2 regions of the Paenibacillus sp. FSL R7-0313 genome follow, and region 1 is predicted to be linked to the other one. Evidence: predicted binding sites of a transcription regulator. Region 1 holds the regulator's gene; the other holds the start of a gene.
The links. The regulator CtsR, encoded in region 1, represses protease genes until heat stress. The targets are predictions, from matches to a motif close to ATGGTCAATAAAGGTCAAACA.
Positions count from the first base shown of each region.

Region 2: the regulator CtsR is predicted to act here: its motif matches at 10,413-10,433, upstream of clpP (ATP-dependent Clp endopeptidase proteolytic subunit ClpP).

Region 1 is NZ_CP150219.1:2,004,758-2,021,295, forward strand. Features, by position in the region: rRNA gene NSQ38_RS08675 (16S ribosomal RNA) at 30-1,582, shown strand; tRNA gene NSQ38_RS08680 (tRNA-Ala) at 1,691-1,766, shown strand; rRNA gene NSQ38_RS08685 (23S ribosomal RNA) at 1,977-4,904, shown strand; rRNA gene rrf (5S ribosomal RNA) at 4,980-5,096, shown strand; gene NSQ38_RS08695 (GNAT family N-acetyltransferase) at 5,276-6,451, shown strand; gene NSQ38_RS08700 (CtsR family transcriptional regulator) at 6,919-7,380, shown strand; gene NSQ38_RS08705 (UvrB/UvrC motif-containing protein) at 7,412-7,936, shown strand; gene NSQ38_RS08710 (protein arginine kinase) at 7,965-9,035, shown strand; gene NSQ38_RS08715 (ATP-dependent Clp protease ATP-binding subunit) at 9,219-11,681, shown strand; gene radA (DNA repair protein RadA) at 11,942-13,309, shown strand; gene disA (DNA integrity scanning diadenylate cyclase DisA) at 13,323-14,399, shown strand; gene pssA (CDP-diacylglycerol--serine O-phosphatidyltransferase) at 14,445-15,176, shown strand; gene NSQ38_RS08735 (hypothetical protein) at 15,303-15,698, opposite strand; gene NSQ38_RS08740 (PIN/TRAM domain-containing protein) at 15,872-16,538, shown strand, end outside.
Region 2 is NZ_CP150219.1:959,475-976,012, forward strand. Features, by position in the region: gene rnr (ribonuclease R) at 1-1,504, opposite strand, end outside; gene secG (preprotein translocase subunit SecG) at 2,065-2,298, opposite strand; gene eno (phosphopyruvate hydratase) at 2,510-3,796, opposite strand; gene gpmI (2,3-bisphosphoglycerate-independent phosphoglycerate mutase) at 4,037-5,581, opposite strand; gene tpiA (triose-phosphate isomerase) at 5,583-6,335, opposite strand; gene NSQ38_RS04235 (phosphoglycerate kinase) at 6,372-7,553, opposite strand; gene gap (type I glyceraldehyde-3-phosphate dehydrogenase) at 7,705-8,712, opposite strand; gene NSQ38_RS04245 (sugar-binding domain-containing protein) at 8,819-9,844, opposite strand; tRNA gene NSQ38_RS04250 (tRNA-Arg) at 10,271-10,345, shown strand; gene clpP (ATP-dependent Clp endopeptidase proteolytic subunit ClpP) at 10,523-11,119, shown strand; gene NSQ38_RS04260 (DUF4163 domain-containing protein) at 11,286-12,383, opposite strand; gene NSQ38_RS04265 (SIMPL domain-containing protein) at 12,772-13,524, opposite strand; gene NSQ38_RS04270 (HPr family phosphocarrier protein) at 13,681-13,950, opposite strand; gene whiA (DNA-binding protein WhiA) at 14,206-15,144, opposite strand; gene NSQ38_RS04280 (YvcK family protein) at 15,151-16,137, opposite strand; gene rapZ (RNase adapter RapZ) at 16,151-16,538, opposite strand, start outside.

The DNA.
Region 1 (16,538 bases):
AAAATGAGCTTATCGCTCTTTTCAATACTTTATTGGAGAGTTTGATCCTGGCTCAGGACGAACGCTGGCGGCATGCCTAATACATGCAAGTCGAGCGGACTTGAAGAGAAGCTTGCTTCTCTGATGGTTAGCGGCGGACGGGTGAGTAACACGTAGGCAACCTGCCCTCAAGTTTGGGACAACTACCGGAAACGGTAGCTAATACCGAATAATTGTTTTCTTCGCCTGAAGGAAACTGGAAAGACGGAGTAATCTGTCACTTGGGGATGGGCCTGCGGCGCATTAGCTAGTTGGTGGGGTAACGGCTCACCAAGGCGACGATGCGTAGCCGACCTGAGAGGGTGATCGGCCACACTGGGACTGAGACACGGCCCAGACTCCTACGGGAGGCAGCAGTAGGGAATCTTCCGCAATGGGCGAAAGCCTGACGGAGCAATGCCGCGTGAGTGATGAAGGTTTTCGGATCGTAAAGCTCTGTTGCCAGGGAAGAACGCTTGGGAGAGTAACTGCTCTCAAGGTGACGGTACCTGAGAAGAAAGCCCCGGCTAACTACGTGCCAGCAGCCGCGGTAATACGTAGGGGGCAAGCGTTGTCCGGAATTATTGGGCGTAAAGCGCGCGCAGGCGGTCATTTAAGTCTGGTGTTTAATCCCGGGGCTCAACCCCGGATCGCACTGGAAACTGGGTGACTTGAGTGCAGAAGAGGAGAGTGGAATTCCACGTGTAGCGGTGAAATGCGTAGATATGTGGAGGAACACCAGTGGCGAAGGCGACTCTCTGGGCTGTAACTGACGCTGAGGCGCGAAAGCGTGGGGAGCAAACAGGATTAGATACCCTGGTAGTCCACGCCGTAAACGATGAGTGCTAGGTGTTAGGGGTTTCGATACCCTTGGTGCCGAAGTTAACACATTAAGCACTCCGCCTGGGGAGTACGGTCGCAAGACTGAAACTCAAAGGAATTGACGGGGACCCGCACAAGCAGTGGAGTATGTGGTTTAATTCGAAGCAACGCGAAGAACCTTACCAGGTCTTGACATCCCTCTGATCGGTACAGAGATGTATCTTTCCTTCGGGACAGAGGAGACAGGTGGTGCATGGTTGTCGTCAGCTCGTGTCGTGAGATGTTGGGTTAAGTCCCGCAACGAGCGCAACCCTTATATTTAGTTGCCAGCACTTCGGGTGGGCACTCTAGATAGACTGCCGGTGACAAACCGGAGGAAGGTGGGGATGACGTCAAATCATCATGCCCCTTATGACCTGGGCTACACACGTACTACAATGGCCGGTACAACGGGCTGCGAAATCGCGAGATGGAGCCAATCCCAACAAAGCCGGTCTCAGTTCGGATTGCAGGCTGCAACTCGCCTGCATGAAGTCGGAATTGCTAGTAATCGCGGATCAGCATGCCGCGGTGAATACGTTCCCGGGTCTTGTACACACCGCCCGTCACACCACGAGAGTTTATAACACCCGAAGTCGGTGGGGTAACCGCAAGGAGCCAGCCGCCGAAGGTGGGATAGATGATTGGGGTGAAGTCGTAACAAGGTAGCCGTATCGGAAGGTGCGGCTGGATCACCTCCTTTCTATGGAGAATCGTTTCCTGCAACGGAAACATTCAAATAAGCAGGTTCTTAGAACCTGCAACAGCAACACAGTTACTTATCCATTTGTTCAGTTTTGATGGAATTTGAGGGGCCATAGCTCAGCTGGGAGAGCGCCTGCCTTGCAAGCAGGAGGTCAGCGGTTCGATCCCGCTTGGCTCCACCAAACAATTTCATCTATTTGGCTTGTTCTTTGAAAACTAGATATCGAAACGAAACAAACGCGAATTAGAACAATCCTTTAAGCTGAACTTGTGTAAACAAGTGAAGTGTATAAAGGTAGTTAAATTGCTTTTGTGATGGTATTGGATGGGAGCGACTTTTGGCTTTGCGCTAGCAAAACAAGGGGAGCGAGCAGTCAAAACCGGAACAAAATGGTTAAGCTACTAAGAGCACACGGAGGATGCCTAGGCGCTAGGAGCCGATGAAGGACGTGGCGAACAACGAAACTGCCTCGGGGAGCTGTAAGCAAGCTTTGATCCGGGGGTGTCCGAATGGGGAAACCCAGCTGGGGTAATTTCCAGTTACACCTAACTGAATACATAGGTTAGTGTGAGGCATACCAGGGGAACTGAAACATCTAAGTACCCTGAGGAAGAGAAAACAATAGTGATTCCGTCAGTAGCGGCGAGCGAACGCGGAGAAGCCCAAACCAGAGAGCTTGCTCTTTGGGGTTGTGGGACGTCTCACATGGAGTTACAAAGGAACCGGTTAAGCGAAGAGGTCTGGAAAGGCCCGCCAAAGAAGGTAAAAGCCCTGTAGTTGAAAGTCTGTTCCCTCCGAGACGGATCCCGAGTAGTGCGGGGCACGTGAAACCCCGTATGAATCCGGCAGGACCATCTGCCAAGGCTAAATACTTCCTAGCGACCGATAGTGAAGCAGTACCGTGAGGGAAAGGTGAAAAGCACCCCGGAAGGGGAGTGAAATAGAACCTGAAACCGTGTGCTTACAAAAAGTCAGAGCCCGTTTTAGGGGTGATGGCGTGCCTTTTGTAGAATGAACCGGCGAGTTACGTTCCCGTGCAAGGTTAAGGTGAAGAGCCGGAGCCGCAGCGAAAGCGAGTCTGAATAGGGCGACTGAGTACGTGGACGTAGACCCGAAACCGGGTGATCTACCCCTGTCCAGGGTGAAGGTGCGGTAACACGCACTGGAGGCCCGAACCCACGCATGTTGAAAAATGCGGGGATGAGGTGGGGGTAGCGGAGAAATTCCAATCGAACTCGGAGATAGCTGGTTCTCCCCGAAATAGCTTTAGGGCTAGCCTCGGAAAACAGAGTCGTGGAGGTAGAGCACTGATTGGGTGCGGGGCCCGCAAGGGTTACCAAGCTCAGTCAAACTCCGAATGCCATAGACTTACTTCCGGGAGTCAGACAGTGAGTGCTAAGATCCATTGTCAAAAGGGAAACAGCCCAGACCATCAGCTAAGGTCCCCAAGTGTGTGTTAAGTGGGAAAGGATGTGGAGTTGCACAGACAACCAGGATGTTGGCTTAGAAGCAGCCACCATTGAAAGAGTGCGTAATAGCTCACTGGTCGAGTGACTCTGCGCCGAAAATGTAACGGGGCTAAACACACCACCGAAGCTATGGCTTGATGCTTTGCATCAGGGGTAGGGGAGCGTTGTATAAGGGTTGAAGGTGTACCGTAAGGAGCGCTGGACATTATACAAGTGAGAATGCCGGTATGAGTAACGAAAAGATCAGTGAGAATCTGATCCGCCGAAAGCCTAAGGGTTCCTGAGGAAGGCTCGTCCGCTCAGGGTAAGTCGGGACCTAAGGCGAGGCCGAAAGGCGTAGTCGAAGGACAACAGGTCGAAATTCCTGTACCACCGTAAGCCGTTATGAGCAATGGGGGGACGCAGTAGGGTAGTGACGCGGACTGATGGATGTCCGTCTAAGCAGTGAGGCTGATGTGTAGGCAAATCCGCACATTGTAAGGCTGAGCTGTGATGGGGAGCGAAAATTATAGTAGCGAAGGTCATGATCTCACACTGCCAAGAAAAGCCTCTAGCCAGGTGAAGGTGCCCGTACCGCAAACCGACACAGGTAGGCGAGAAGAGTATTCTAAGGCGCGCGGAAGAACTCTCGTTAAGGAACTCGGCAAAATGACCCCGTAACTTCGGGAGAAGGGGTGCCCCGGTAGTGTGAATAGCACGAGGGGGCCGCAGTGAAAAGGCCCAAGCGACTGTTTAGCAAAAACACAGGTCTGTGCGAAGCCGTAAGGCGAAGTATACGGGCTGACGCCTGCCCGGTGCTGGAAGGTTAAGGGGAGTGGTTAGGGAGTAATCCCGAAGCTGTGAACCGAAGCCCCAGTAAACGGCGGCCGTAACTATAACGGTCCTAAGGTAGCGAAATTCCTTGTCAGGTAAATTCTGACCCGCACGAATGGCGTAACGACTTGGGCGCTGTCTCAACGAGAGATCCGGTGAAATTTTAATACCTGTGAAGATGCAGGTTACCCGCGACAAGACGGAAAGACCCCATGGAGCTTTACTGCAGCTTGATATTGAATTTGGGTACGATCTGTACAGGATAGGTGGGAGCCTTTGAAACGTGAGCGCCAGCTTGCGTGGAGGCAACGTTGGGATACCACCCTGATCGTATCTAGGTTCTAACCTGGTACCGTAATCCGGTGCGGGGACAGTGTCAGGTGGGCAGTTTGACTGGGGCGGTCGCCTCCTAAAGAGTAACGGAGGCGCCCAAAGGTTCCCTCAGAATGGTTGGAAATCATTCGAAGAGTGCAAAGGCATAAGGGAGCTTGACTGCGAGACCTACAAGTCGAGCAGGGACGAAAGTCGGGCTTAGTGATCCGGTGGTACCGCATGGAAGGGCCATCGCTCAACGGATAAAAGCTACCCTGGGGATAACAGGCTTATCTCCCCCAAGAGTCCACATCGACGGGGAGGTTTGGCACCTCGATGTCGGCTCATCGCATCCTGGGGCTGAAGTAGGTCCCAAGGGTTGGGCTGTTCGCCCATTAAAGCGGTACGCGAGCTGGGTTCAGAACGTCGTGAGACAGTTCGGTCCCTATCTGTCGTGGGCGTAGGAAATTTGAGAGGAGCTGTCCTTAGTACGAGAGGACCGGGATGGACGTACCGCTGGTGTACCAGTTGTTCCGCCAGGAGCACCGCTGGGTAGCTATGTACGGACGGGATAAACGCTGAAAGCATCTAAGCGTGAAGCCCCCCTCAAGATGAGATTTCCCAGTATGTAAGACCCCTTGAAGACGACGAGGTAGATAGGCTGGGGGTGGAAGTGCAGCAATGCATGGAGCTGACCAGTACTAATCGGTCGAGGGCTTATCCAATAGCAAGTGATAATTCGCGTGTTTCGTTTCGAATCTAGTTTTCAGAGAACAACACTCTGAAATGTAAGCTACGCGTTTGGTGGCGATGGCGGAGGGGTTCCACACGTACCCATCCCGAACACGACCGTTAAGCCCTCTAGCGCCGATGGTACTTGGACCGCAGGGTCCTGGGAGAGTAGGACGCCGCCAAGCGAAGAACCACTGCCGATGTTATTCGGTGGTGGTTTTTATTTGTTTATTTAAGGGGATGCGAAAGCATCTCTTATTTGACTTTGTAAGAATCCTCTGACACACTCTAAGGGGTACATATATCACATATCAGGCCATGATTTGGATTGATAATAACTCTAGCGAATGGGGTGTAGGACGACATGGAAATTCAGAAATTGACGGTAGATGATTTTGAACCGGCTATGGCACTTTCCGAATATGCTTTTCAAGTAGTAATGAGTGAGGAACAAAAAGAAAAACGGCGGAGTCAATTTTCGTCACAGGATATATGGGGTGTATATGAGGACGGGCAGCTAGGAGCCAAACTTCACATCATTCCTTTTCAAACCTATATTCATGGCAGATCGTTCGAAATGGGCGGTATTGCGGGTGTAGCCACCTGGCCAGAGTATAGACGTAAAGGCTGGGTAGCGGGTCTGCTGAAGCATGCGTTGGAAGAAATGAATCGTAACAAACAGAGTATATCGTTCTTGCATCCATTCTCTTTTGGTTTCTATCGGAAGTATGGATGGGAGACTTATGTTGAATTTAAACGTTATAAAGTACCTACAGCTCATTTGCCTATGAAAAAAGCGACACCTGGAACAATTCGGCGTGGGGATCCGGGCCTCAGCATATTAAAGGAAGTATACAGTACTTATGCTGAGCGTTATAACGGAACTCTGGTTCGGGATGATGCAAGGTGGGAGAATTCAGTTTTTGTTAATGGGACCAGCCAGAAGGCTGTATATTACGATGAAGCTGATGCAGCACAAGGTTATCTTTTATATGAAGTTAAGGAAAATAAATTTACCATTAAAGAGATCATCTATCTGAATGAAGAGGCTAGGCAAGGGCTGTGGACCTTCATTGCTAATCATGATTCCATGATCCAGGAAGTTACTTTACAGGCGCCTGCCAGTGATACGCTTGCCTTCCAATTGGATAACCCACGGATTCAGCAGGAGATCGTACCTTATTTTATGGCACGCATCGTTAGTGTGGAGCAGTTTATATCCCAGTATCCATTTGCAAGCCAGGACTCACCGGTGCAGATTGTTCTACAGGTAGAGGATACCCACGCTCCGTGGAATGAAGGGGTATGGCAATTAAACGTAGCAATGAATGGAACAGCGTCCATATGGAAAACTTCGGAACCAATTACTGATGATCAGAGTATTAAGTTAGACATTCAGTCCCTTACCGCAGTGCTGATGGGGTATCGCAGACCAACGGAAATGGCACGGATCGGAAGAATTCACGGACCAGAAGCAGCAATCAAGGCTTTGGAACAAGCGATTCCTGAACGGGAAACCTATTTACTCGATTTCTTCTGATGACTATTATTATTCCCAATGCTTCATTTAACTTGATTGGCTTATATAGAAATACGGCGTGATCGAAAGACAAATGGACTTCTCCAGCAATTTTGGAGAGGTTTTTTTGTGTCTGGGGAATATTTCGTGTAAAATCGTAAAAAATGAATAGTGACCCCACTTGGCAAAACCACAAAATATGCTATAATGGTTATAAAGTCAAAGAAAGTCAAAGTCAACTAAAGGTTTAATACTTAAGTAACTTTCTTTCTACAATCTGATGGATGAGCGCTAATATACGGGATTCATTTCATCGGAGGATCAAGGGAATATTAAAGGACCTTCGTGCTTCCTTCGCTCTCCTGTTGATACCTGTGGAAGCAAGATTCGCTGTTTTCCTGATTGGTTAAATGGGTAGAGAAGGTGTACTCTGTGGGGGCGTGTGGGTCCTTATTGACTTAACGTTTCAGACAGTGGAGGATGATTGGATGCGTAATATCTCTGATATTATCGAACGATATCTGAAGAGTATTTTGCATGAAAGTCCCGAAGGAATGGTTGAAATTCAGCGTAATGATCTGGCAGATCAATTCTCATGTGTACCTTCCCAGATCAATTATGTCATCAGCACACGTTTTACACTCGAGAAGGGATACCTGGTAGAGAGTAAACGCGGCGGTGGTGGTTATGTTCGCATACAGCGCATTGAATTACCGGCCCAATCAGCTCTGCATAATCATTTGCACCATAGTATTGGTGAAGAGATCGGGCAGACAGCTGCCGAAGGTTTGATCTATCAATTGGAAGAAGCACGCTTCTTGAGCAAGCGGGAAGCCGGGTTGATGCGAGCTGCTGTATCTAGAGAGGTTATATTAGTCAAACTTCCTTACCGGGATCAAATTCGTGCCAGAATGTTGAAGGCGATGTTAATATCTTTGCTCGGTAAATGAAAACTATCGGGGTCAAAGGAGGTACATCAATATGCTGTGCCAAGAATGCAATAAACGTCCGGCGACACTTCATTTTACGAAAATCGTAAATGGAGAGAAGACGGAATTCCATATTTGTGAGTCATGTGCCCGTGAAAAAGGGGAAATGATCCCTGGAACAGCAGGCGGGTTTTCCATTCACAACTTGTTGTCCGGATTGCTTGATTTTGATCCAGCCAGCAAAAGTGGATCGGCAGGAACACCACCTGCAAAAGCACTTCAGTGTGAAGAGTGTGGTATGACGTACTCACAATTCAGCAAGATAGGCCGATTTGGCTGCAGTTCATGTTATAAATATTTTGACAGCCGTCTGGACCCTTTGTTCAAGCGGGTTCATGGTAGTACGTCCCATGTAGGCAAAGTGCCTGCACGAGCTGGTGGTCGCATCAAGGTGAAACGGCAAATCGCTGATCTGAAGCGTGAGCTCCAGGAGAGCATCGCCCAAGAGGAATTTGAAGAGGCGGCTCAGATCCGTGACCAGATCAGAGGACTTGAAAAAGGAATAGCTCAGGAGTAAAGTTTGTCATGAGTAGGAGGGATGCGTAATGCCTAATCTGCGCTTTACAGAGAAGGCGCTCAGCGACTGGATGCGCAGTGATGCGGCTGATTCCGAAATCGTCATTAGCAGCCGTGTCCGGATTGCGCGCAACCTTCAGCATGTTCCGTTTCCGATGCTGGCTTCCAATGAGCAATCGGAAGAGGTGCTGAATAAGCTGAGCGAAGTACTTCAATACGATGACGTTCATGCCTTTGGGGATTTTCATACGTTGGATCTGATCGATATTGACGAACTCGACAAACGGGTGCTGGTGGAGAAACATCTCATCAGTCCAAGTCTTGCGAATGAATCCAGAAATGGTGCGGTTATTCTCAGTGAGGATGAGTCTGTCAGTATTATGATTAATGAAGAGGATCATCTTCGTATCCAGTGCCTCTATCCGGGGTTCCAGGTGAAAGAAGCCTGGGAGAAAGCTTCTGCAATAGATGATGCTTTTGAAGCGCACGTGGATTATGCTTTTGATGATCGCAGAGGATACTTAACCAGCTGTCCTACTAATGTAGGTACAGGTGTCAGAGCATCGGTTATGATGCACCTGCCTGCCCTGGTGATGACGCAGCAGATTGGCCGTATTTTAACCGCAGTTTCCCAAGTGGGATTGACTGTAAGGGGGATATACGGTGAAGGCAGTGAGGCGATGGGTAACCTGTTCCAGATCTCGAACCAGATTACACTGGGACAGACCGAACAGGAAGTCATCGAGAACCTGCATGGTGTTGTATTACAGATGATTGGTCATGAACGTACTGCCAGAGAACGGTTAATTACCGACTCCAGACTTCGAATTACGGATCGGGTCATGCGTTCTTACGGCATATTGTCTCATGCAGCTATTGTTGATTCAAAGGAAGCTGCACAGCGCTTATCGGATGTACGCCTTGGCGTGGATCTCGGCTTGTTGGATGGACTGTCCATCACGGTAATGAATGAGTTGAACGTGATGACACAGCCGGGATTTTTGCAGAAAACATTCGGGGAAGATATGCGCACAGATGAGCGTGACATCTATCGTGCTCAGTTGATTCGTGATACGATCAATGCAGCGAAGCAGTCCTAGCTTAGCCTGATATTGTATTGAATTATGGTTTCATGCCGCATTGCGGCTTTTATATAATAAGGCATGCACAAATGCCGAATGACTTTATTCGCAGCACGGCTGCAAACAAAAATGATATGAAGAATACGACGGGAATTATTTGATTCCCCTCGTTTTATCCAAAACCATGGAGGTGCAGGAGATATGATGTTTGGAAGATTTACGGAACGGGCCCAAAAGGTGCTCGCACTCGCGCAGGAAGAAGCTGTCCGTCTCGGTCATAATAACATCGGTACTGAGCATATTTTGCTCGGCCTCATTCGTGAAGGCGAAGGCATCGCAGCCAAAGCACTGATCGGCCTGGGACTCGGATTGGAAAAAATTCAGGATGAAGTAGAAACGCTGATTGGCCGTGGCCAAGAGCAACCTACCAACATTGCATATACGCCACGTGCGAAAAAAGTAATTGAGCTGTCTATGGATGAAGCTCGTAAATTGGGCCATACCTATGTAGGCACAGAGCATATCCTGCTCGGATTGATTCGTGAAGGCGAGGGTGTTGCAGCGCGTGTACTCAATAACCTGGGAATTAGCCTGAACAAAGCACGTCAACAAGTGTTACAGTTGCTTGGCAGCAGTGAAGCTGTATCCAGCCATAATGGAACACCTGCCAATGTCAGCACACCAACACTGGACAGTCTGGCACGTGACCTCACGGCTTACGCCAGAGAGAATAACCTGGACCCAGTCATTGGACGTAGCAAAGAAATTGAGCGTGTCATCCAAGTGCTCAGCCGTCGTACCAAGAACAACCCGGTATTGATCGGTGAGCCAGGTGTAGGTAAAACAGCGATTGCTGAAGGCCTTGCACAAAAAATCATTGCAAATGAGATTCCGGAAACATTGCGCGACAAACGTGTAATGACTCTGGATATGGGTTCAGTAGTCGCTGGAACCAAATATCGTGGTGAGTTTGAAGATCGTCTGAAAAAAATCATGGATGAGATTCGCCAAGCAGGTAACATTGTCCTGTTTATCGACGAATTGCATACTTTGATTGGCGCAGGCGGAGCTGAAGGTGCCATCGATGCTTCTAACATTTTGAAACCGGCTCTGGCCCGTGGAGAATTGCAATGTATCGGTGCGACAACACTGGATGAATATCGTAAATACATCGAGAAGGATGCAGCGCTTGAGCGTCGTTTCCAACCGATTACTGTAGATCAGCCTTCTCCGGAAGAAGCGATTCAAATCTTGCATGGCTTGCGTGACCGTTATGAGGCGCATCACCGCGTGAAAATTACGGACGAAGCGATTGTACAGGCGGTTAAACTGTCTGACCGTTACATTACAGACCGTTTCCTGCCAGACAAAGCGATCGATCTGATTGACGAGGCGGGTTCCAAAGTAAGATTGAACTCTTACACGATCCCACCAAACCTGAAACAACTGGAAAGCCGTCTGGAAGATATCCGCAAGGAAAAAGACGCTGCAGTTCAAAGCCAGGAGTTCGAAAAAGCAGCCGCTCTGCGTGATACGGAACAAAAAATCCGTGAAGAGCTGGATGTAACGAAGAACCAATGGAAAGAAAAACAAGGTCGCACGGATTCCGAAGTAACACCTGAAGATATCGCACAAGTGGTAGCCAACTGGACAGGAATTCCGGTGAACAAGCTGAAAGAAGAAGAGACACAACGTCTGATGAATCTGGAATCGATTCTGCATGAACGTGTCATCGGCCAGGATGAGGCTGTGAAGTCCGTCAGCCGTGCGGTTCGTCGTGCTCGTGCGGGACTTAAAGATCCAAAACGTCCGATGGGTTCATTCATCTTCCTCGGTCCTACTGGGGTAGGTAAAACAGAACTTGCTCGTGCTCTGGCTGAAGCAATGTTCGGTGATGAAAATGCAGTAATCCGTATTGATATGTCCGAGTATGGCGAGAAGCACTCGACTTCCCGACTCGTCGGAGCGCCTCCGGGATATGTTGGATACGAAGAAGGTGGTCAGCTGACAGAGAAAGTTCGTCGCAAGCCATACTCCGTAGTCCTGCTTGATGAGATCGAGAAAGCACATCCAGAGGTATTCAATATCTTGCTGCAAGTGCTTGAGGATGGTCGTCTGACGGATTCCAAAGGTCGCGTTGTTGACTTCCGGAATACGCTGATTATCCTGACATCCAACGTGGGTGCTGAAGCGATCAAACGTAACTCTACACTTGGCTTCACAGCAGTTGTGGATGCAGGTGCAGATTACGATAACATGAAGGGTAAAGTCATGGATGAGCTGAAGAAAAGCTTCCGTCCAGAGTTCCTTAACCGGATTGATGAAATTATCGTATTCCACTCTCTGGAACAGAAACACATTGCAGAGATTGTTACCCTCATGAGTGAGGAACTTCGCAAACGGCTGCGTGAATACGAAGTTGACTTCGAACTCACCGACAATGCGAAGGACTTCCTTGCCAAAGCCGGCTTTGATCCAGCTTACGGTGCACGTCCGCTTCGTCGGGCAATCCAGAAGCATATCGAGGACAAATTGTCTGAAGAGTTGCTCACAGGTAACGTAACCAAAGGGGATTCATTGCTCATCGACGAAGAGAACGGTGCATTGTCTGTTACGAAAAAAGACGTGGTTGTTCCTTCGAATGAGGAAATCGAAACCAAATAATATACAGCAAGCACTGGAGTTAAACTTCAGCTTGTATTAATCCTTAATCCTTCTCGGCTTCGGCCGGGGAGGATTTTTTGCACTTTGGACAGAAGACGGACATGATTATGTCAGGAACATGTGTAAAGTTTGCGATAATCCTTTACGAAAAATCTCAAACAATGGTAAACTTTTAGTAACCCTGCACGTCAGGGAGTTTGGGTGAAATTCGTCGAATAATGCAAAATGCTGTTATAAAACTAAATTATAGGAGTGCTGAAGTGGCCAAAGTTAAAACCAAGTTTCAATGTACGGAATGCGGCTATGAAGCCCCCAAGTGGTACGGTAAGTGTCCGGGTTGTCAGTCATGGAATTCAATGGTGGAAGAAACAGAGACGGTGGTCAAAACACAAGGGAGAAATTCTCCTCTGTTTGACAGTAAAGATAAACCGCTTCCTATCATAGATATAGATAGCGGTCAGGAACCGCGTGTACAGACTGGAATCGGAGAGTTGAACCGGGTATTGGGTGGCGGAATCGTTCCAGGTTCACTCGTTCTGGTGGGCGGAGATCCGGGTATCGGTAAATCAACGTTGATGTTGCAGACGTCTCATGCTTTAACGCACTCGGGTTTGCGTGTGTTATATGTTTCCGGTGAGGAATCAGTCAAGCAAACCAAATTGCGGGCAGACCGTCTCGGGGCACTCTCTGCCGAGTTGTATGTGCTGTGTGAAACCAATATGGAACGTGTAGAGGAAGCGGTGGATCAGATCCAGCCGCATTTTCTTGTCATCGACTCCATTCAGACGGTGTATCTTCCCGAAGTTACCAGTGCGCCGGGTAGTGTAGCACAGGTAAGGGAATGTACGTCAAGGTTCATGCGAATTGCCAAAGGCAGAGGCATTGCAACGGTTCTTGTGGGGCATGTTACCAAAGAAGGTGCCATTGCCGGTCCGCGTATGTTAGAACATATGGTGGATTGCGTGCTTTATTTTGAAGGAGAACGGCATCATACGTATCGCCTGCTGCGTGCGGTGAAGAACCGTTTTGGTTCAACCAATGAGATTGGCATTTTTGAAATGGGAGAGGATGGACTTCGTGAGGTGGGCAATCCGTCCGAACTCTTTTTGTCAGAACGTCCACTGGGTGTAGCAGGTTCAACGGTAGTTGCCAGTATGGAGGGTACACGCCCTCTGCTCGTGGAATTACAGGCGTTGATCTCGACTACTCATTTCCCTTCTCCCCGCCGTATGGCAACAGGGGTAGATCTGCATCGATTAAATCTGATCATTGCAGTGCTGGAGAAACGGATGGGCATGTTTTTACAGACCCAGGATGCATATCTGAACGTGGCTGGTGGAGTACGGTTGGATGAGCCCGCTGTAGATTTGGCGGTTGCTGTCAGCATTGCATCCAGTTTGAGAGATGTACCGACCAAGCCGGATGACGTCATCTTTGGCGAGATTGGTCTGACAGGTGAGGTTCGAGCCGTATCACGGGCCGAACAACGAGTGAAGGAAGCCGCGAAGCTGGGCTTCAAACGAGTCATTTTACCGGAAAAAAGCTTAAAGGGCTGGAAACATCCTCGCGGGATACAACTGATCGGTGTGAATACCGTGGCAGATGCACTAGCGGTTGCTTTAGATTAGGGGGCATAACAAGATGAAAGATATGAGCCAACTGGATAATATGAATGAATTGTTAAGGCTGATCGCACCAGGTACACCTTTCCGCGAAGGTCTGGAAAATGTGCTGCGCGCCAAGACAGGCGCACTGCTTGTTGTAGGATACAGCCCTGAAGTCATGGAAGTAGTGGATGGGGGATTCTCGATTAACTGTGATTTCTCCCCGAACTATCTGTATGAACTCGCCAAGATGGATGGAGCCATTATTCTTAGCGAGGATTTGAAGCGTATTCTTTACGCCAATACCCAGTTAATCCCGGACTCTTCGATCTCTTCATCAGAGACGGGGATTCGTCACCGGACGGCAGAGCGTGTAGCAAAGCAAACGGGTAAACTGGTCGTATCCATATCACAGCGCCGGAATATCATTACTTTGTATCAGGGAACACTTCGTTATTCCCTCAAGGAAATCGGGGTTATTTTGACCAAAGCGAATCAAGCGATTCAAACCCTGGAGAAATACAAAGCGGTATTAACACAGTCCCTTACGAATCTGAGTGCCTCTGAATTTGAGGAACTGGTGACGATTCCTGAAGTGGTTAATGTGATTCAGCGTACCGAAATGGTGATGCGGATCAAAACGGAAATCAAACGATATATTCATGAACTCGGGAATGAGGGAAGACTCATTTCCATGCAAATGGAAGAACTCGTGGGTACAACGGAAGAAGAAGCCTGGTTGTTGTATAAGGACTATGCCCGTGACGACAGTGATGACAAAATCCGTGAAATTATCGTGGGACTGAAAAGATTGTCGGACGATGAGTTGCTGGATGCACATCATATTGTCCGTCTGCTCGGCTATCCATCATCAGCGGCTACTTCTGAGGATTCGGTTGCACCTCGTGGATTCCGGGTATTAAATAAGATCCCCCGCCTGCCCAATGTCATTATCCATAATCTGGTGGATCAATTCGAACAATTGCCTCATGTTATTATGGCTACAATTGAAGAACTGGACGAAGTGGATGGTATTGGTGAAGTTCGTGCCCGGACCATTAAGGAAGGCCTCAAACGTTTGCAGGAGCAAATGTTTATCGACAGACAGATGTAAGGGTTTGCCTATATAAAGGCTTGAAATGGATGAGGTGAAACAACGATGCTAACCAGATTCATTCCGAATCTCTTTACCCTGGGTAATCTGTTTCTTGGAATGATGGCAATTTTGCTTGCGATTGATGGAAATTACAGTTTGGCTGCCATTATGGTCATTGTAGCGATGCTGCTGGATGGTCTGGATGGCCGAGTGGCACGTGCGCTCAATGCTCAAAGTGAATTCGGCAAGGAACTTGATTCCTTGTCTGACATGGTTTCCTTTGGTGCAGCACCAGCCCTGATCATATTTATGGTGTCGTTTCAAGATTCGATGCCGATCCTCGCCTGGATCGCAACAGCGGCTTTTCCGATCTGTGGAGCCATTCGTCTTGCGCGGTTTAATGTTCGGCCGGGCATCCCCGGGTACTTCACAGGTCTGCCAATTCCGGCAGCCGGCGGGGTACTGGCCACACTGTCCTTGTTCAATAAGGATATTGGCCCGGTTAGCATGATGATTGCTACGTTGCTATTATCGTATCTGATGGTGAGTTCGCTTAAATATCCCAATTTCAAAAAGGTCGGTTTGCCACGCAAGGCAATCTGGATTGCACCATGGGTTGTGTTATTTGCCATAGCCGTAGCCGTTATTTTCCCGGAGCAGTTATCCAAATTGATCTTTATTCCGCTGGTGTTATACGCCTTGTATGGAATGAAGCATAATGTGCGAACAGCGGCCTCGCGTAGTCGGGCGAAAAAGCGCAAGGATGAGAAATCTTCCCGTCCTTCCGATCGTTAAGTCGCCTTGGGTACAGACAGTATACAAAGAAAGCACGTACTCTCCTGAACTGGAGAATGCGTGCTTTTTGTTTATTCAGATCTATTTACGGTAAAAGAAACCCTTGCGGACGACATACATATCTTCTTACGACAGATTAAACATCCCTAACGTTGAACACTTCTGTGATTCGTGATTTACGACCTCTTCCATGTTAATGTCCAGCAGATTGCAGAGAGCCGACATGTAGAACAGGTTACGCCCTAGCTCAGAGCTGATGACCTCTCTGCAGTTCTCACACAACTCACCTTCCACATGCGTTTCCAGCAGGCCCTTGGTTTGAGCGATATCGCTCTCCGGGGCATATTTTTGCTTGGTGGCGTGCAGCTCGATGCAGCCGCATTCGGTAATGGCTTTGGACACGGCACGGTTAACAGACGCTCCGGCTTGTCCCGTTTTGGACAGTACATCAATCAGGCTGCGATGACGCAGCAACAGTTCAGAAACTTGATCCTGGAAAGCCTGTAAACTTAGCGTACTCATTTTGCCACTCACCTCGGGATATGAATTGAATTCATTATATGCCAATAATTTACCTACTTTCAACTGACGATTGCAACATTTCCAAAAAGTTCTTCCGGATGGGATTAGCATTTCTGGAATTGGATCATACTGGATATAAAGATCAAGATACATTGAAGGAGGTGCAGGGACTAATGTGGAAAAAAGGCATTTTAACTTTTACAGGATTGTGCGGTGCATGGTTCGGCTACACGGCATATCATCTGGCAGGAAAATCGGTCCCATGGATGGCTGAGTGGATTCAGTCAGCAGGATTACTGGGAGCTGGTATATCGACACTGCTGGGAGCTGTAATGTTTATGGCTGTATGTAATATTGGTGGAACATTGATGGCAGACAGGCTGCATAGTGGAATCAATTCATTGGCAAAAGTACCTATGAACGAACTGGCGGCAGGTGCCGCAGGTACCGTTGCAGGATTGCTGGTGGCCTTGTTGCTCTACCCTGTTGTGGGATGGATGGGGACGGCAGGAGAAGTGCTGCAAGTGGCGCTGACGGTGATTAGTGCTTATTCCGGCTACACCCTTGCCATGGCAAAGAAAGACGATCTGGGGGCCTTCTGGATGTCTGGGCGATGGGGTCATCCCGAGGTGGACGAGGATAGACGGATGGAAGAACATAAAATTCTGGATACCAGTGTTATTATCGATGGACGTATCGCTGATATATGCAAAACCGGATTTATTGAAGGCACGATCGTAATCCCGGAATTTGTTCTGGAGGAGCTGCAGCATATTGCCGATTCATCGGATCTGCTCAAGCGGAACAGAGGACGGCGTGGACTGGACATTTTGAACAAAA
Region 2 (16,538 bases), 1.0 Mb from region 1:
TGCCACGTCCTTTGACCTGGTGTCCAAAATTCGCCGCAAAGGCGAGGAAATTTTGCAGTTTTTCCTGATCCGGGTCTTCGTGCACACGATAAATGAACGGAACCTTCAACCAGTGGAAATGCTCTGCCACGGTTTCGTTCGCTGCCAACATGAATTCCTCAATGATTTGCTCGGCAATCGAACGCTCCCGTTTCACGATATCTATCGGTTTACATTCTGCGTCCACAATGATTTTGGATTCTTCAAAATCAAAGTCAACCGCACCACGGCGCATACGCATAGCACGAAGCTTCAGGGCAATCTCTTTCATCAGATGGAAATCATCTACCAGATCCTTATAACGCTCGAGCAATTCCGGCTCTTCACCTTCAAGGATTTTACGGACGTTGGAATACGTCATCCGCTCTTTGGTTTTGATTACACTTGTGAAAATGTCATGTTTTACAACCTTCATCTGGTCGTTGAACTCCATCTCACAAGACAGGGTCAGGCGGTCTACCTGTGGGTTCAAACTACAGATCCCGTTGGAGAGACGCTGTGGCAGCATCGGAATAACCCGGTCCACCAGATACACACTGCATCCACGGTTGTAGGCTTCCTGATCGAGTTTGGAATTCTCCCGCACATAATAGCCGACATCGGCAATATGAACACCTAGACGGTAGTTCCCGTTAGGCAGTTTCTCTACATTTACAGCATCATCCAGATCCTTGGCATCTTCACCATCAATCGTGACAATGTTAAGTCCGCGCAGATCACGGCGACCCTGTTGTACAATCTCTTCATCCGTGATGGATTCAGGTGCTTTTTCCGCCTCTTCTACCACTTCATCGGGGAAAGCTTCAGGCAACTGATGCTTGCGAATGACGGACAAAATATCAATACCCGGCTCATCCTTATGACCGAGAATCTCGATCACTTCACCCTCAGCCGCCGCACGGCCCTCCGGATAGCTGACAATCTTGGCTACAACCTTCTGTCCATCAACCGCCCCAGCAAAATTGGTACGTGGGATGAAAATATCGCGATTAATCCGTTTGTCATCCGGAATGACAAATCCGTACACCTCATGGCTTTGGAACACACCAACCACTTGTGTCACAGCACGAGTAACAATACGAACGATCTCACCCTCCAGGCGGCCGCCAGAAGGTCCTTGAGACGTGACTTTAACCAATACCGTGTCACCATTCATCGCACTCTTCATATCATTGGCGTGAATGTACACATCCGGGTGCTCCCGATCCTCAGGGATAAGGAAAGCAAACCCTTTGGCGTGAGCTTGTAAACGTCCGCGTACCAAATCCATGCGCTCTGGCATGCCATAGCGATTGTTACGTGTCAGCAAAACTTTACCGGATTCCTCCAGCGTATTAAGCATAATCAAAAAGGCTTTGAAATCAGCTGCATCTTCAATAGCGAAGTGCTGTTCCAACTCCTGATAAGTCATAGGTTTATAAGCGGTTTCCCGCATGAAGTCGAGCAATTGTTGTTCTGTTATCATTAATATATTCACCTCGGGAAACATAAAAGTGTAAGCAAGTCTCATCTCTTTATGTATCGGAATTCTTACCATTTTCATGCAATACATTATCACTGCTGTGAAGAGTGTAGTAGTACAACCATACTATCTCATACCCTAGTATACACGAATTCAATCCGGCCCATCCGTACCTCGCAAAAAAACCACAGTTGCCGGGCGCTCCTCTAAAATCATGCTTTCACGTATCTCTACAGACATTTTATGCGATACACGTGCTGTGCGCATCTGAAAAAGGACTACATCCGAAAATTTTCTGTACACATGACGTTCATTATAGGGAGTGAGTTCGCGTAACGAATAAGCGAGGGACATACCATACATGATAGGAGTGTGTTGCATGTTAAGGAAGGAAACCAAACAGAAGTGAGAAGAAGACCGAAAATCATGGAGTCTATAGATTAGATTGTTGGAAAAGTTTGGACGCGTAAGAATTTATTAAAAAACCCCCGTTTCTTCACGAAACGAAGGTTCATCAATTAAGCCATTAGCTTAAGCTATTCATTGAACAGTAGTTCCGAATCTTACTTGGAAACCACCGTAACAATAATAGACAAAATCATAAATCCTGCACCCAGTACCACCGTTGCACGTTGCAGGAAGAGATCCAATCCGCGCGCTTTCGTTTTACCGAAAAGATGTTCCGCACCACCGGAGATGGCACCCGCCAAACCAGCGCTTTTCCCGTGCTGCAGCAATACTACAGTGATTAGACCGATCGAGAAAACAACGAGCAGCAATTTCAAAGCAATATCCATTCTTTCCACCTCCTACCCATGTGGGCATACATCTCACCATAAAAACAGTTACTTTAATTGTAACATAGCTATGGTTGTACTACAAGTAGTACAGTTTATACGATGCCCTAAATTTCACCATCTGCGTGATCCTTACGTTATACCATTACTTCGTTGCAATAAAAAAGACAAGCCGATTACCCGGCTTGCCCGTAAAAGCTGGATATCCAGCTTATTTTTTAAGGTTGTAGAATCCTTTAAGACCATTGTATTGAGCCAGTTCACCCAGTTGATCCTCAATGCGGAGCAATTGGTTGTACTTCGCGATACGGTCTGTACGGGAAGGAGCACCCGTTTTGATTTGACCAGCGTTAGTTGCAACAGCGATATCAGCGATTGTGCTGTCTTCGGACTCACCGGAACGGTGGGAGATTACAGCTGTGTATCCTGCGCGTTTAGCCATTTCGATAGCATCAAATGTTTCAGTCAATGTACCGATTTGGTTAACTTTGATCAGGATGGAGTTACCGATACCTTCGTCGATACCTCTGCCCAGACGCTCAGTGTTTGTTACGAACAGGTCATCACCAACGAGTTGTACTTTGTCTCCCAATTTCTCAGTGAGCAATTTCCAACCATCCCAGTCATCTTCGGACATACCGTCTTCGATTGTGATGATTGGGTATTTCTCAACCCATGAAGCCAGAAGGTCAACATACTCAGCGGAAGTGTAAGATTTACCTTCGCCAGCAAGTGTGTACTTACCATCTTTGTAGAACTCAGTGGAAGCAACGTCCATACCCAAGAATACGTCAACGCCTGGTTTGTAACCAGCTTTTTCAATTGCTTCGATGATTGTAGTGATTGCTTCTTCGTTCGAACCAAGGTTCGGTGCGAAACCACCTTCGTCACCTACAGCTGTGTTCAAGCCTTTGGAGCTCAATACGGATTTCAAGTTGTGGAAAATCTCTGCACCTACGCGAAGAGCTTCTTTGAAGCTTGGTGCTCCAACTGGAAGAACCATGAACTCTTGAACGTCGATGTTGTTGTCAGCATGCTCACCACCGTTGATGATGTTCATCATTGGAACTGGCAGTGCTTTAGCGTTGAATCCGCCCAGGTAAACGTACAATGGCAGGTCCAGAGCGTCAGCAGCTGCGCGAGCTACTGCCATGGATACAGCCAGGATTGCGTTAGCACCCAGTTTACCTTTGTTTGGCGTACCATCCAAAGTGATCATCAATTTGTCGATACCCAGTTGATCCAATGCATCCATACCGATAACTTCTGGAGCGATTGTTTCGTTTACGTTTTTAACAGCTTGCAGAACACCTTTACCGAGGTAACGGGATTTGTCGCCATCGCGAAGCTCAACTGCTTCGTGGGCACCAGTGGATGCACCGGATGGAACGATTGCGCGTCCGATTGCGCCGGACTCCAGGTATACTTCAACTTCTACTGTAGGGTTACCGCGGGAGTCGAGGACTTCGCGAGCGTACACGTCAGAAATAATAGTCATTTGTGATAATCTCCTTTAAATTTAAATTTATTAAAAATTAGGACCACTTGTGTTTTCCCTTTTCCACTACGTCAGCAGAATCGTCCTCTGATCGCTGTTATCCCCTGATTCCATTGAACTTATTTTCATAAGTTGGAATCATGTGATAAAGGCGAACGCGTTGCTTCTTCGGACAATTTCTGCTTCCTTCGTTCGGGGTAAACTCCAAACTTCCCAATTTCATATATGTTGTTGCGTAACTTATTTACGGGTAGCGATGACGGATGTACCTGTCATTTCTTCCGGTTTAGGCAATTGCATCAGGTCAAGGATCGTTGGCGCGATATCCGCCAGGATTCCGCCTTCACGCAGGGTTACATTGGCATCCGTAACGATGAATGGAACCGGGTTCGTTGTATGAGCTGTGAACGGACGTCCTTGCTCATCGAACACCATATCCGCGTTACCATGATCCGCCGTGATCAGTACAACGCCGCCTTTGGCAAGTACTGCATCCACAACACGGCCCATGCACTCATCTGTTACCTCAACCGCTTTGATGGTAGGCTCCAGCATACCGGAGTGTCCAACCATGTCAGGGTTAGCAAAGTTCAGAATGATGGCGTCATGTTTGTCTGCTTCGATCTCGCGAACACATGCGTCAGCCACTTCATACGCGCTCATCTCCGGTTGCAGATCATACGTTGCAACTTTTGGTGAGTTGATCAGTACGCGAGTTTCGCCCGGAAGCTCCACATCACGACCGCCGCTGAAGAAGAAGGTAACGTGCGGGTATTTCTCAGTTTCTGCAATACGCAGTTGTTTTTTATTGTTTTGTACCAGAACTTCACCCAGGGTGTTGTCGAGGTTCTTCGGCGAATAAGCCACATAACCTTCAACCGTCTCACTGAACAAAGTCAAACATACAAAGTGCAAGCCTACAGGGAACTTCGGACCACGATCGAAACCGCGGAAATCCTGGTTCGTGAATACTTGCGACAACTGGATCGCACGGTCAGGACGGAAGTTGAGGAAGATAACGGAATCGCCGCTCTCTACCAAACCTACCGGCTCACCATCAGCTTTGACGATAACCGTTGGTTCAACGAATTCATCAAATACGGATTTCTCATACGATTCTTCAACCGCTTTGAGTGGGTCAGTGTATTTCGGTCCATCTCCATAAACGATGGCGCGGTATGATTTCTCAACCCGTTCCCAACGTTTGTCACGGTCCATCGCGTAATAGCGACCTTGAACCGTTGCGATTTTACCTACACCGACTTCTTCAATCTTAGCGATCAGTTTCTGCATGAAGTCTTTACCACTGTCTGGCATAACATCACGGCCATCCATGAAAGCATGAATATATACATCATTCATTCCTTCTTTTTTGGCCAGATCCAGCATAGCAAACAGGTGGTCGATGTGACTATGTACGCCGCCATCGGACAACAAGCCGTAGAGATGAAGCTTTTTGCCGCTTTGTTTCGCTTCGCGAACAGCTTTGACAAGTGTTTCATTGTCATAGAACTCGCCGTCACGAATGGATTTGGAGATACGGGTCAAATCCTGGTATACGATCCGGCCGGCACCAATGTTCAGGTGACCTACCTCGGAATTTCCCATTTGCCCTTCTGGCAAACCTACAGCTTCACCGCAAGCAGTCAGAGTTGTATGTGGGAATTGGCTCATAAAACGGTCGTAGTTCGGTTTCTTGGCTTGCGCTACCGCATTGCCTTCCACCGTGTTACGCAGACCAAAGCCATCCATGATGATCAGTGCTACAGGTTTTGGAGCTGTCATCTTACTTCGCCCCCTCAACAAGCGCGATGAACGAAGCCGGCTGCAAGCTGGCACCGCCAACAAGTGCGCCGTCGATGTCGCTTTGTCCGAGGTATTCTGTTACGTTCTCCGGTTTAACACTGCCGCCGTATTGAATACGAACTGCATTCGCAACCGTCTCGTTGTACAGATCCTTCACCAGCGTACGGATGTAAGCAATAACTTCATTCGCATCTTGGGAAGTGGAGGATTTGCCTGTGCCAATCGCCCAGATTGGCTCATAAGCGATAACAACTTGTGCCGCTTGCTCTGCAGACAGACCTGCAAAAGCAGCTACTGTTTGCACTTTGCATACGTCTTTTGTTTGGTTCGCTTCACGCTCTTCAAGCGTCTCACCCAAGCAGAAGATTGGAGTCAATCCGTGACGGAATGCTGCATGCAACTTTTTATTAACAGTCTCATCGGTTTCCGCAAAATATTGACGGCGCTCCGAGTGACCAATAATGACATAATCCACACCCAGGTCTTTCAGCATCACGCCGCTGATTTCACCTGTGAATGCACCGTTGTCTTCAAAGTGAAGATTTTGTGCACCAATTTTGATGTTTGTGCCTTTAACGGCTTCTACCAGGGATGGCAGATTTGTAAACGGTGCGCAGATTACAGTTTCCACGCCTTCAACTTCCGCTTTTCCTTTAACTTCCTGAATGAAGTCATTGGATTCGGAAACCGTTTTGAACATTTTCCAGTTACCTGCGATAATCGGTGTTCTCATGGGTTTCAACTCCTTCATGCTATAGACTACTAAAACTTACTTGTCGTTCAATGCCACTACGCCTGGAAGTACTTTACCTTCCATGAACTCGAGGGATGCACCGCCACCTGTAGAGATGTGGTTCATTTTGTCAGCCAATTTGAACTTCTCTGCTGCTGCTGCGGAGTCACCGCCACCAATTACAGTGTAAGCTTCTGTCTCAGCGCAAGCTTCTGCTACTGCACGAGTACCGTGGGAGAATGGCTCGATTTCAAATACGCCCATTGGTCCGTTCCATACAACCAATTTGGAGTTTTTGATTACGTCAGCATAGATCTCACGTGTTTTAGGACCGATGTCGATACCTTCCCAATCTGCTGGGATGCCATCGATGTCAACGATTTGTGTGTTTGCTTTCGCACTGAAATCGTCAGACACTACGATATCTACCGGCAGGTAGAAGTTTTTGCCCAGTTTTTTCGCTTTTTCGATAAAACCGAGAGCAACATCAAGTTTGGATTCATCCAACAAGGATTGTCCAATCTCATGTCCTTGTGCTTTGAAGAACGTGTAAGTCAGACCGCCACCGATGATCACGTTGTCTGCAATGTTCAGCAGGTTGTCGATTACATCGATTTTGTCCTTAACTTTGGATCCACCAATGATAGCTGTGAAAGGACGCTCAGGGTTGGAGATTGCTTTACCCAACACTTCAAGTTCTTTCTCCATCAACAAACCGGACACTGCTGGAAGCAAGTGAGCGATTCCTTCAGTCGAAGCGTGTGCTCTGTGAGCCGCGCCAAACGCATCGTTAACAAAAACGTCAGCCAGTTCAGCAAATTGTTTTGCCAGTTCCGGATCGTTTTTCTCTTCGCCAGCGTGGAAACGAACGTTTTCAAGCAACAATACGTCGCCGTTGTTCAGTTCAGCGATTTGAGCTTTAACAGCGTCACCAACAGAATCGTCAGCTTTAACAACGGTTTTACCAAGCAATTCAGACAAACGCTCAGCTGCTGGAGTCAAACGCAAGGATTCAACCACTTCGCCGTTAGGACGACCCATGTGGCTTGCCAAAATGACTTTAGCGCCTTTTTCAATCAAGAAGTTGATTGTAGGAAGCGTTGCACGAATACGTTTGTCATCTGTAATTTTACCATCTTCGAGCGGCACATTGAAATCTACACGGACAAAAGCCCGTTTTCCTGTCAATTCGATATCGCGTACACTTTTTTTGTTCATCTGTATTTCCTCCGCACCCATGTATTTGGTGGACCAATCAAGAGCTAAAATCCCTTGTCAATCCTGGTGTTTTTGAGAAATTTGCAAAATGTAGATATATAAAGAGCGGAAACAATATAGCATCTGTTTCCGCTCTATTTTATTTCAGATATTACTTAATCATTTTTGCAAAGTGCTCCAAAGTGCGAACCAATTGTGCAGTGTAGGACATTTCATTGTCATACCAAGCTACAGTTTTAACCAATTGTTGGTCGCCAACAGTCAGAACTTTAGTTTGAGTTGCATCAAACAGGGAACCGAAAGTGATTCCTTGGATATCGGAAGATACGATTTCGTCTTCTGTGTATCCGAAAGTTTCTGGATCGGAAGCTTCTTGCATAGCTGCGTTAACTTCTTCAGCAGTTACTTTTTTGTTCAGAACAGTTACGAGCTCAGTCAGGGAACCAGTAGCTACTGGTACACGTTGAGCTGCACCATCAAGGATGCCTTGCAGTTCTGGGATTACCAGACCGATTGCTTTAGCAGCACCAGTTGTGTTAGGGATGATGTTTTCAGCTGCTGCGCGAGCACGACGGAAGTCACCTTTAGGGTGTGGAGCATCCAACGTGTTTTGGTCGCCAGTGTAAGCGTGAATTGTAGTCATCAAACCTTGAACGATTCCGAATTTGTCTTGCAGTGTTTTTGCCATAGGTGCCAGGCAGTTTGTTGTGCAAGATGCGCCGGAGATTACAGTTTCAGTACCGTCGAGGATTTCATGGTTTACGTTGTAAACGATGGTTTTCATGTCGCCAGTAGCTGGTGCGGAGATAACAACTTTCTTAGCTCCACCTTTCAAGTGTTTCTCAGCTGCTTCTTTAGTTGTGAAGAAACCAGTACATTCCAGAACGATATCTACGCCCAGGTCGCCCCAAGGAAGTTCTTCCGGGTTACGGTTAGCCAATACTTTAACTTCTTTGCCGTTCACTTTGAAGAAGCCATCGTGTACTTCAACATCGCCATCGAAGCGACCTTGAGTTGTATCATATTTGAGCAAATGAGCGAGCATTTTAGCATCAGTCAAGTCGTTGATTGCTACTACCTCGATGCCTGCTACATTTTGAATACGGCGGAATGCCAAGCGTCCAATACGTCCAAAACCGTTAATACCTACTTTAATCATGAGTAAGTTCCTCCCAAGTTTTGATTAATTTTTTATGAAACTTATATATTCAAGACAGACGGTGAAGTCCGTCAAGACAACAATAGTTGTGATGCAAAGTAAACCCTTATTCCATTTCAGCAACGATGACTTCGGCAGCAGCCTCATCAATAATCAGAATATCTTCCTGACCAAATCGCAACACGGAGTGAATGGCAGCAGCTTTGCTTTTGCCACCTGCAATTCCAATCACGACATCGGTTCGTTCAATATCCTGAAGTCGCATACCCAGTGTAAGCATGGTATGTACCACCTTACCCTGATCATTAAAGTAATAACCGAAAGATTCAGATACGGCTCCTTGCTCCTGAAGTTCATCGATAATCTCCGTCGCAAGTTTACGTCTTGTCGCCATCTCCACGGCATCACCAATTCCATGAATTACAATCCGCGATTTCCGAATCAGCTGCAGAATCTCCTGAACACTGGGGTCCTGGATTAATGATTCGTAGGCATGATCACTAAGCAAATCCGGTACATGCAGGAGTTTGTATTGCGCTCCTACCCGTTTTGCCATTGTGGATGCAATCGTATTTGCCTGAATTTCAAGGCTTTCTCCAAGTCCACCGCGTGCCGGTACGAACCAGACACCTTTGAGCGATGTTGGCGGAGTCAGTTGCTCTGCGACTTCGGCCGTTGTTGATCCGCCAGTAACGGCGACAACGTCGTTGTCACTCATGATATTGCCGAGAGCCTTCGCTCCGGCTCTGCCCAGTTCCCTTTTGGCAAATGGAGAAACGTCCGAATCACCAGGAACCACAACTACCTTTTGCAGACCGTAGGCTTGCTTGATGCGCTCTTCCAGCTCGGATAATCCGAACAACTCTTTGGCTACGGGCTCTAACTGCTGCAGCAAATCATACCCTGCCTCGCTGATCTTCATTCCTGCACTGTCAATTTCAATAAGTCCCTGAGCCTTTAACAGATCGGTCTCAGCCCTCAGAACCCGCTCGGTCATCTGCATGGAATTAGCTAACGTTCTCCGTCCGATCACATCCGATAACATGATCTGTTGCAGAATCGTATACCTCTTTTTCAAGATATCCATGAGATCAGGCAGAAGCTGCTTTTGTACTTCTAAAATCGTTCGCATGCTTTCCACTCCCGCAAGTTCTCGTTCTAAGCTCTCTTTCGTGGCCCTAAAACGTCCCGGGTTAACTTTTTAAGTCCCACGTCTATTCTACCTAAAACTGACGTGACATGCAAGTGTTTCAACGTGTTATTTCGACACGCATTCAGCGTTTGTACGCGCCTATTTTCACAATCCTAGACTTTCATGATCAAGGACTAGCTCACGCATACCATATATAGAAGAAACAAATGAATTCAATCTACATATCGCTCAGAATCACATTTCATACGGCATGTCCAAAACCTCTAATAGCATTTACTTAAATGCACTCTTTATCCACTCTTCTTCATCATGATCATTTTTGGGTTAATCCAAACCAATACCACAACGAACTGCTTGCAATTAAATATTTCATGAGCTATAATCATTATTGCTGTCACATAATGTGCGCCCGTGGTCCAATGGATATGACGTAGGCCTCCGAAGCCTGAGATCCAAGTTCGATTCTTGGCGGGCGCGCCATTTTTATTTAACAGCTCATAACCCATTTAACCAATGAAACCGGAAAGGTTTCTTTTTTTTGCAAGTTAGTTTGACTTTCTTTGACTTTTTGTTTGGAATTGTTTATTATGTGGGTAATACGGTAACAGTTTAAGTATAAACACCAATAACATTTTACATTCCAAGGAGGTTTTTCACGTGAGTTTTATTCCAATGGTCGTTGAACAGAGCAACCGGGGTGAGCGCGCCTACGACATCTACTCCAGATTGCTGAAGGATCGTATTATTTTCCTTGGTAGCGATGTTAATGACGTAGTGGCTAATGCCATTATGGCACAGATGTTGTTCCTGGCTGCGGAAGATCCGGAGAAAGACATTCACTTATACATCAACAGCCCAGGCGGATCGATTACAGCCGGTATGGCCATTTACGATACAATGCAATTCATCAAACCGGATGTATCTACCATCTGTGTAGGTATGGCGGCTTCCATGGGTGCATTCTTGTTGAATGCCGGTGCAAAAGGGAAACGTTTTGCGTTGCCTAACAGTGAAATCATGATTCACCAACCACTTGGTGGTGCTCAAGGTCAAGCTTCCGACATCGAAATCCGTGCTCGCCGCATCCTGAAAATGCGTGATACGTTGAACCGCATCATCTCTGAGCGTTCAGGTCAACCTCTGGAGCGGATTGAGAAAGATACAGATCGTGACTACTTCATGAGTGCTGCTGAAGCTGCCGATTACGGTATCATTGATAAAGTTATTGAAAACGTAGGTTCCCAAGGAATCTAAGTGTTAGTTAGACCACGGTCTTCGCGTTAATATATCAATACCTAACGTAATCAGCAACACCTCATTGTGTTGTCTATACGAGAAGAAGCCCTCATCATGATCATGATGAGGGCTTCTTTTTTCATTTTATAAGAAAAATAACTTAAGAGTGCATAATAATGTTTCTTTATTTGGTTCCCGTTACATCGCTAAATGGTTCTGTGCCTTTAGGAAGAATCTCTTTATACGTAAATGGCATTTCAGGGAATCCCTCTGCGTACGCTGTATACTCATACAGCTGGAAGAACACGACCACACCCGTTGGTGTAACATAGAAATCCTGATCTTTATTTAACCCTTTATACCCATCGAGGTATCCACCGCGGGCTTTCAGTTGCTCGCCCACTTTTTTACCCAACGTCTCGCGCATGGTTTTGTTATTTTGCAGCACATCATCTAATGTAAGCTCCTTACCTGTGTCCAGTGCAAAGGTGTGGCCCGTACGGTATGTCATACCATGAGCGCCAGCATAATCTTCGTATCGTTGTGTAATGAGTCCCAGCACGCCTTTTTCGTTGTACGTCACTACATAAGAGCTCTCAAATGCATATGGACGGTTGGCTGTAGCACCGCCGAATTCAGATGTCTGTTTCTTGAAGTCAGCTACATAAGCATCCACTTCGTCTTTCAGTACTTTGTTGATCGCTGCTTCAGCTTCTTTGCTGGCAAGTCCACTCACCTGTGGATATTGAACATCTACTTCAGCATTTTTTACAGTAACATTAACTGTCGCCGCTTTAATTTTAACGTTATTTTGTTTCACCTTGCTGAGTGTCAACGTTTTGGTTTTGCCATCCCAATTCCCCTGTACACCCAGATAATCTCTCATTGCCGAGAATGGGATATATAATCGACCCTGAATCAATTTTGCTTCCACCTGAGGGTAATACCCGTTAATATAAACGTTTGGCTGTCCATCCATCAGGCTAACGGTCATCGCATTGTTGGCTGCTGTTACCGTATATGACTTGGTTTTCGCATCATATTTCAGCGTTCCACCTGCCACATCTTTAACTGCAGTAAGAGAGACCCAAGTTGAGCCACCTTGAAGAAGTCCTTTTTGAGTCAGTGTTTTCCCACCCGATTTCAGAGTTACCTCAGCCGGGGTTGTCACTTTCGAGGATACCGATGCTGCCTGAACCGAACTGTCCTGCCATACCGTACCGCTACCTACAATAATTCCTGCTGCGAGCAAAGCACTTGTCCATTTTTTCCATGATGTCATATATAAAACTCCTCTCTGAATTCACAATTAGGGATCATTGCGTATGTAATCCTGACCTGATCGCATATCTCATACGCTCACCTCTCTATTATAATTAACCCGATTTCGGAAAGGTTTACAGCTCGAGTTACAATGTTGATGAATATCAAGCGGAAAATATAACGGGATATGACCTTTTTGTCACGAACAACTATACAAAAAAGATACCAATAACCAGCATTTCATGTTGCTTCAAAAAGGCACCCTCCTATCTAACTTCATCAAAGTTTGCTTTTCCAACAAAAAAAGACTCTGTCCACAGGACAAAGTCTTTGTCATCATTTCGTTGTACCCTTCAAATGACCCTTGAAAAGGTTACTTGAGCTTACAATCCTTAGTTCAATCTTGTTTATTTCATTTCATACGTGATATTCAGGATTGTGCTCACTTTAACCTGGCCTGTTTCAATCTCAGTGCCACCTGCTGTGTCTTGTGCTTTGGACATCAGCGCCTCACTTGCATAGAATACAGGCACATTGGCATCACCTTGGCTCACGGAAAGAACAGCACCCAGTTGACGTTTAACTGCTTTTGCAATGGCGCCTGCTTTCACATCTGCATTGGCAACAGCTTTCTCAATCACTTGGGATTCATAACTTTCCGGATTTTCTACAGTAAAGCGCACGTTTTCAATGTTGTTGGCACCCGCCCCTGAAGCAGCATCGAGCAACTCGCCGATCTTATCCATCTCACGATATGTGACAGTCAGCGTATGATGCGCTGTGTATCCTTTAATTTGTTGTCCGTCTTTTTCGCTATACGTATAGTTGGGTTGTACAGAGAACTGACTCGTTTGAATGTCGTCTGCACTGATCTTCCACGTATTCTTCAGCAAGTTGGATACCTTTTGAACTTTCGCAGCATTCGCTTTTTGAGCAGATGCAGCTGTCTCTGCAGTACTGTTCACACCAATGGACAGATAAGCGATATCAGGCTTCACCTGAATCTCACCTTTACCCACAACATTAATCACATTCTGTTGTACTCCCTGAACCTCTGCAGCGTAAGCATAGTTACCTGGTGCAACCCATGCTGTTCCTCCAACAAGCAACGTACTTGCCACCAGCACCGCACCAAACGGTTTCATCCATTGTTTACCCATCACGATAGCCTCCTTATGTGTTAACATCTCAAACTTTAATCGATTTGATACCTTAACAGACGGGACAAATTCCATAATGTTGCACTTGACGATAGCAAATACGTCAATAAAGCAAAAAAGCCCCTTTCGGGACTTCTTCATTGGATTGATCATATCTTATTGGTTTTCGAGCTCTTCCTTGCTTACCAGACTAACTAAAGCGTTTACAGCCTGTTCGGCATCCGCGCCTTCTGCACTAATCTGGATTTCCGTACCTGTGCTAATTGCAAGGCTCATGATCCCCATGATACTTTTTGCATTAACTTTTTTGTCGTCCTTCTCGACGAACACTTCAGACGAGTACTTATTCGCTTCTTGAACGAACAGTGCCGCAGGTCTGGCATGGAGACCCGTTTTCAAACGGACAACTACCGGGTGCTTTGTCATGGAAACTTACCCCCTATTATGAAATCTGGACATTAAATACACAATTATATTTATACAACATTATACCATTAACCCGTGCAGGACACTAGAAGAAAAAACTCAGGGTGCTTTAGAGGACATTATCTTGCCCTAATTTCATCTTTTGCACAGCGCATCCAATGACCTAAGTAAGTTCCCTAGGTCCTTAACGGTTGACTTTCCCGGCCTTTCTGTTCAGCAGAAACAGCCGACCTTGTTACTTTACCCTACTCCGTCTTAACCATAACGTTCTGTGCGTACTTTCTCAGCCAGCTCATCAATTTTACGAAGCCGATGGTTCACTCCCGACTTGCTAACTGTACCTTTAAGGAGCTCGCCTACTTCTTTCAAATTGATATCTGGATGAGCGAGTCGAACCTCCGCCACCTCGCGAAGTTTCTCAGGCAACGATTCCAGACCAACTTCCTTTTGTAACAACCGAATATTATCGATTTGTCTTACCGCCGCTCCAATCGTTTTATTCAGGTTGGCGGTCTCACAATTGACAATCCGGTTAACGGAGTTACGCATATCACGCATAATTCGTACATCTTCAAACTTGAACAAGGCCTGATGAGCACCAATGATGCTGAGCAGCTCAATGATTTTCTCGCCTTCCTTAATGTATAGGATGAATCCTTTTTTCCGTTCTATGCACCGGGCATTCAGATGAAATTCATTGGCCAGATCAACTAGTGCCTGACAGTGCTCTTCATACATGGACGCAATCTCCAGATGGTACGAGGAACCTTCCGGGTTATTAACCGATCCACCGGCCAGAAATGCACCGCGAAGATAGGCACGTTTACAACAGTTCTGCTGAAATAACTCCGTATTAATTCCTGGCGTAAACAGAAAACCTTCCGATACAATATGAAGACTGTTGAGAATCTCTTGTACCATAGTTGGAATTCGAACAATATATACATTGTTCTTTTTCAGCCGCATTTTTTTGCGGACCAGTAGTTCCGTATGCACTTGAAAATGCTTTTTAAGCAGAGAGTATGCCCGTCTTGCAATGGCGGCATTCTCCGTCGAAATATCCAAGATCACTTTTTTATTCGATAACTGCACTGCACCAAGCATACGGATGAGGGCTGAAAGTTCCGCCTTTTCGCAGCACGGTTCGCTCTCGATCATGGTTAACTCTTTTTTGGTCTGTGCTGCAAACGACATGGGACTTCACCTCTTCCGTAACATCCAATTTTGTACCAGTTGGTAGATGTGATGACTTAACTTGTCGGCATCATGACGCAGATAGGTTTTGAACAGAACAAGAGTATCTGCAACCACCTGATAACCGGCACTTTCGAGTACATTCATATCCAGTACAACCGGTTTTGCTCCTTTTTCCGCATACTTATTTTGCACTTGCAGCGGAATATCACCATTATTTACGATAACATAGTCGAAGAGCTGATGACCTATGTGCTCATGTACCGCCTTAAGGTGGTCACTTACCGTATAGTTATCTGTTTCTCCTGGCTGTGTCATAACATTACAGATAAACATCTTCACCGCATCAGCCTCTACCACAGCTTCTGCAAGCTTAGGTACGAGCAGATTGGGAAGGATGCTTGTATAGAGGCTGCCTGGCCCGATCAGAATGGCGTCAGCTTGACGAATGGCCTCTACTGCCTCTGGCAACGGCTCCACGTGATCCGGTTCAAGGAAAACACGTTTGATGCGTCCACCTGCCTCAGGGATCTTGGACTCGCCTGTAATAATTGTCCCATCTTCCATCTCGGCATGCAACACAACGGCCTGGCCTGCGGCTGGTAATACCTCACCTCGAACGGCAAACACGCGGCTAAGCTCCCGCACTGCGGTCACAAAGTCGCCCGAAATATCCGTCATTGCAGCCAAAATCAAATTTCCCAAGCTGTGGCCTGCAAGCCCCGCGCCTGTATTGAAACGGTACTTCAACATATCTGAAAGCAATGGTTCTACATCAGCCAGTGCCGTAAGCACGTTGCGAATGTCGCCCGGAGGCGGCATTTGTAGCTCATTGCGCAGGATGCCTGAACTTCCACCGTCATCTGCAACCGTGACGATGGCCGTGATATCCAGCGGCTTCTCTTTCAAACCGCGTAACATCACGGATAATCCGGTTCCGCCGCCCATTACAACTATTCTCGGACGTTCTCTTCGTGGTCCGGCCTCTTTCATCCCTTCACCCTCTTCAATGACGGTCCCGGTCAGCGTCGCGATGGCTCACGGTGACAGCTTCTGTCTCGCTGCTTCCCAACATCTTGCCCAAATATTCCGATATTGCTACCGAACGATGCTTGCCTCCGGTACAGCCGATTCCAATAATAACCTGGCTTTTGCCTTCCTTCCGGTATTGCGGAATCAGGAAATGCAGCATATCCAGCAGCTTGGTCAGAAACGCCTGTGTCTCTGGCCACTTCATAACATATTCGTACACATCACTATTCTGTCCCGTATTTGGTCGCAAATGCTCAATATAATGCGGATTCGGTAAAAAACGTACATCAAACACCAGATCAGCATCAATCGGAATGCCATACTTGAATCCAAACGACGTAATATTCACCGACAACATTTGG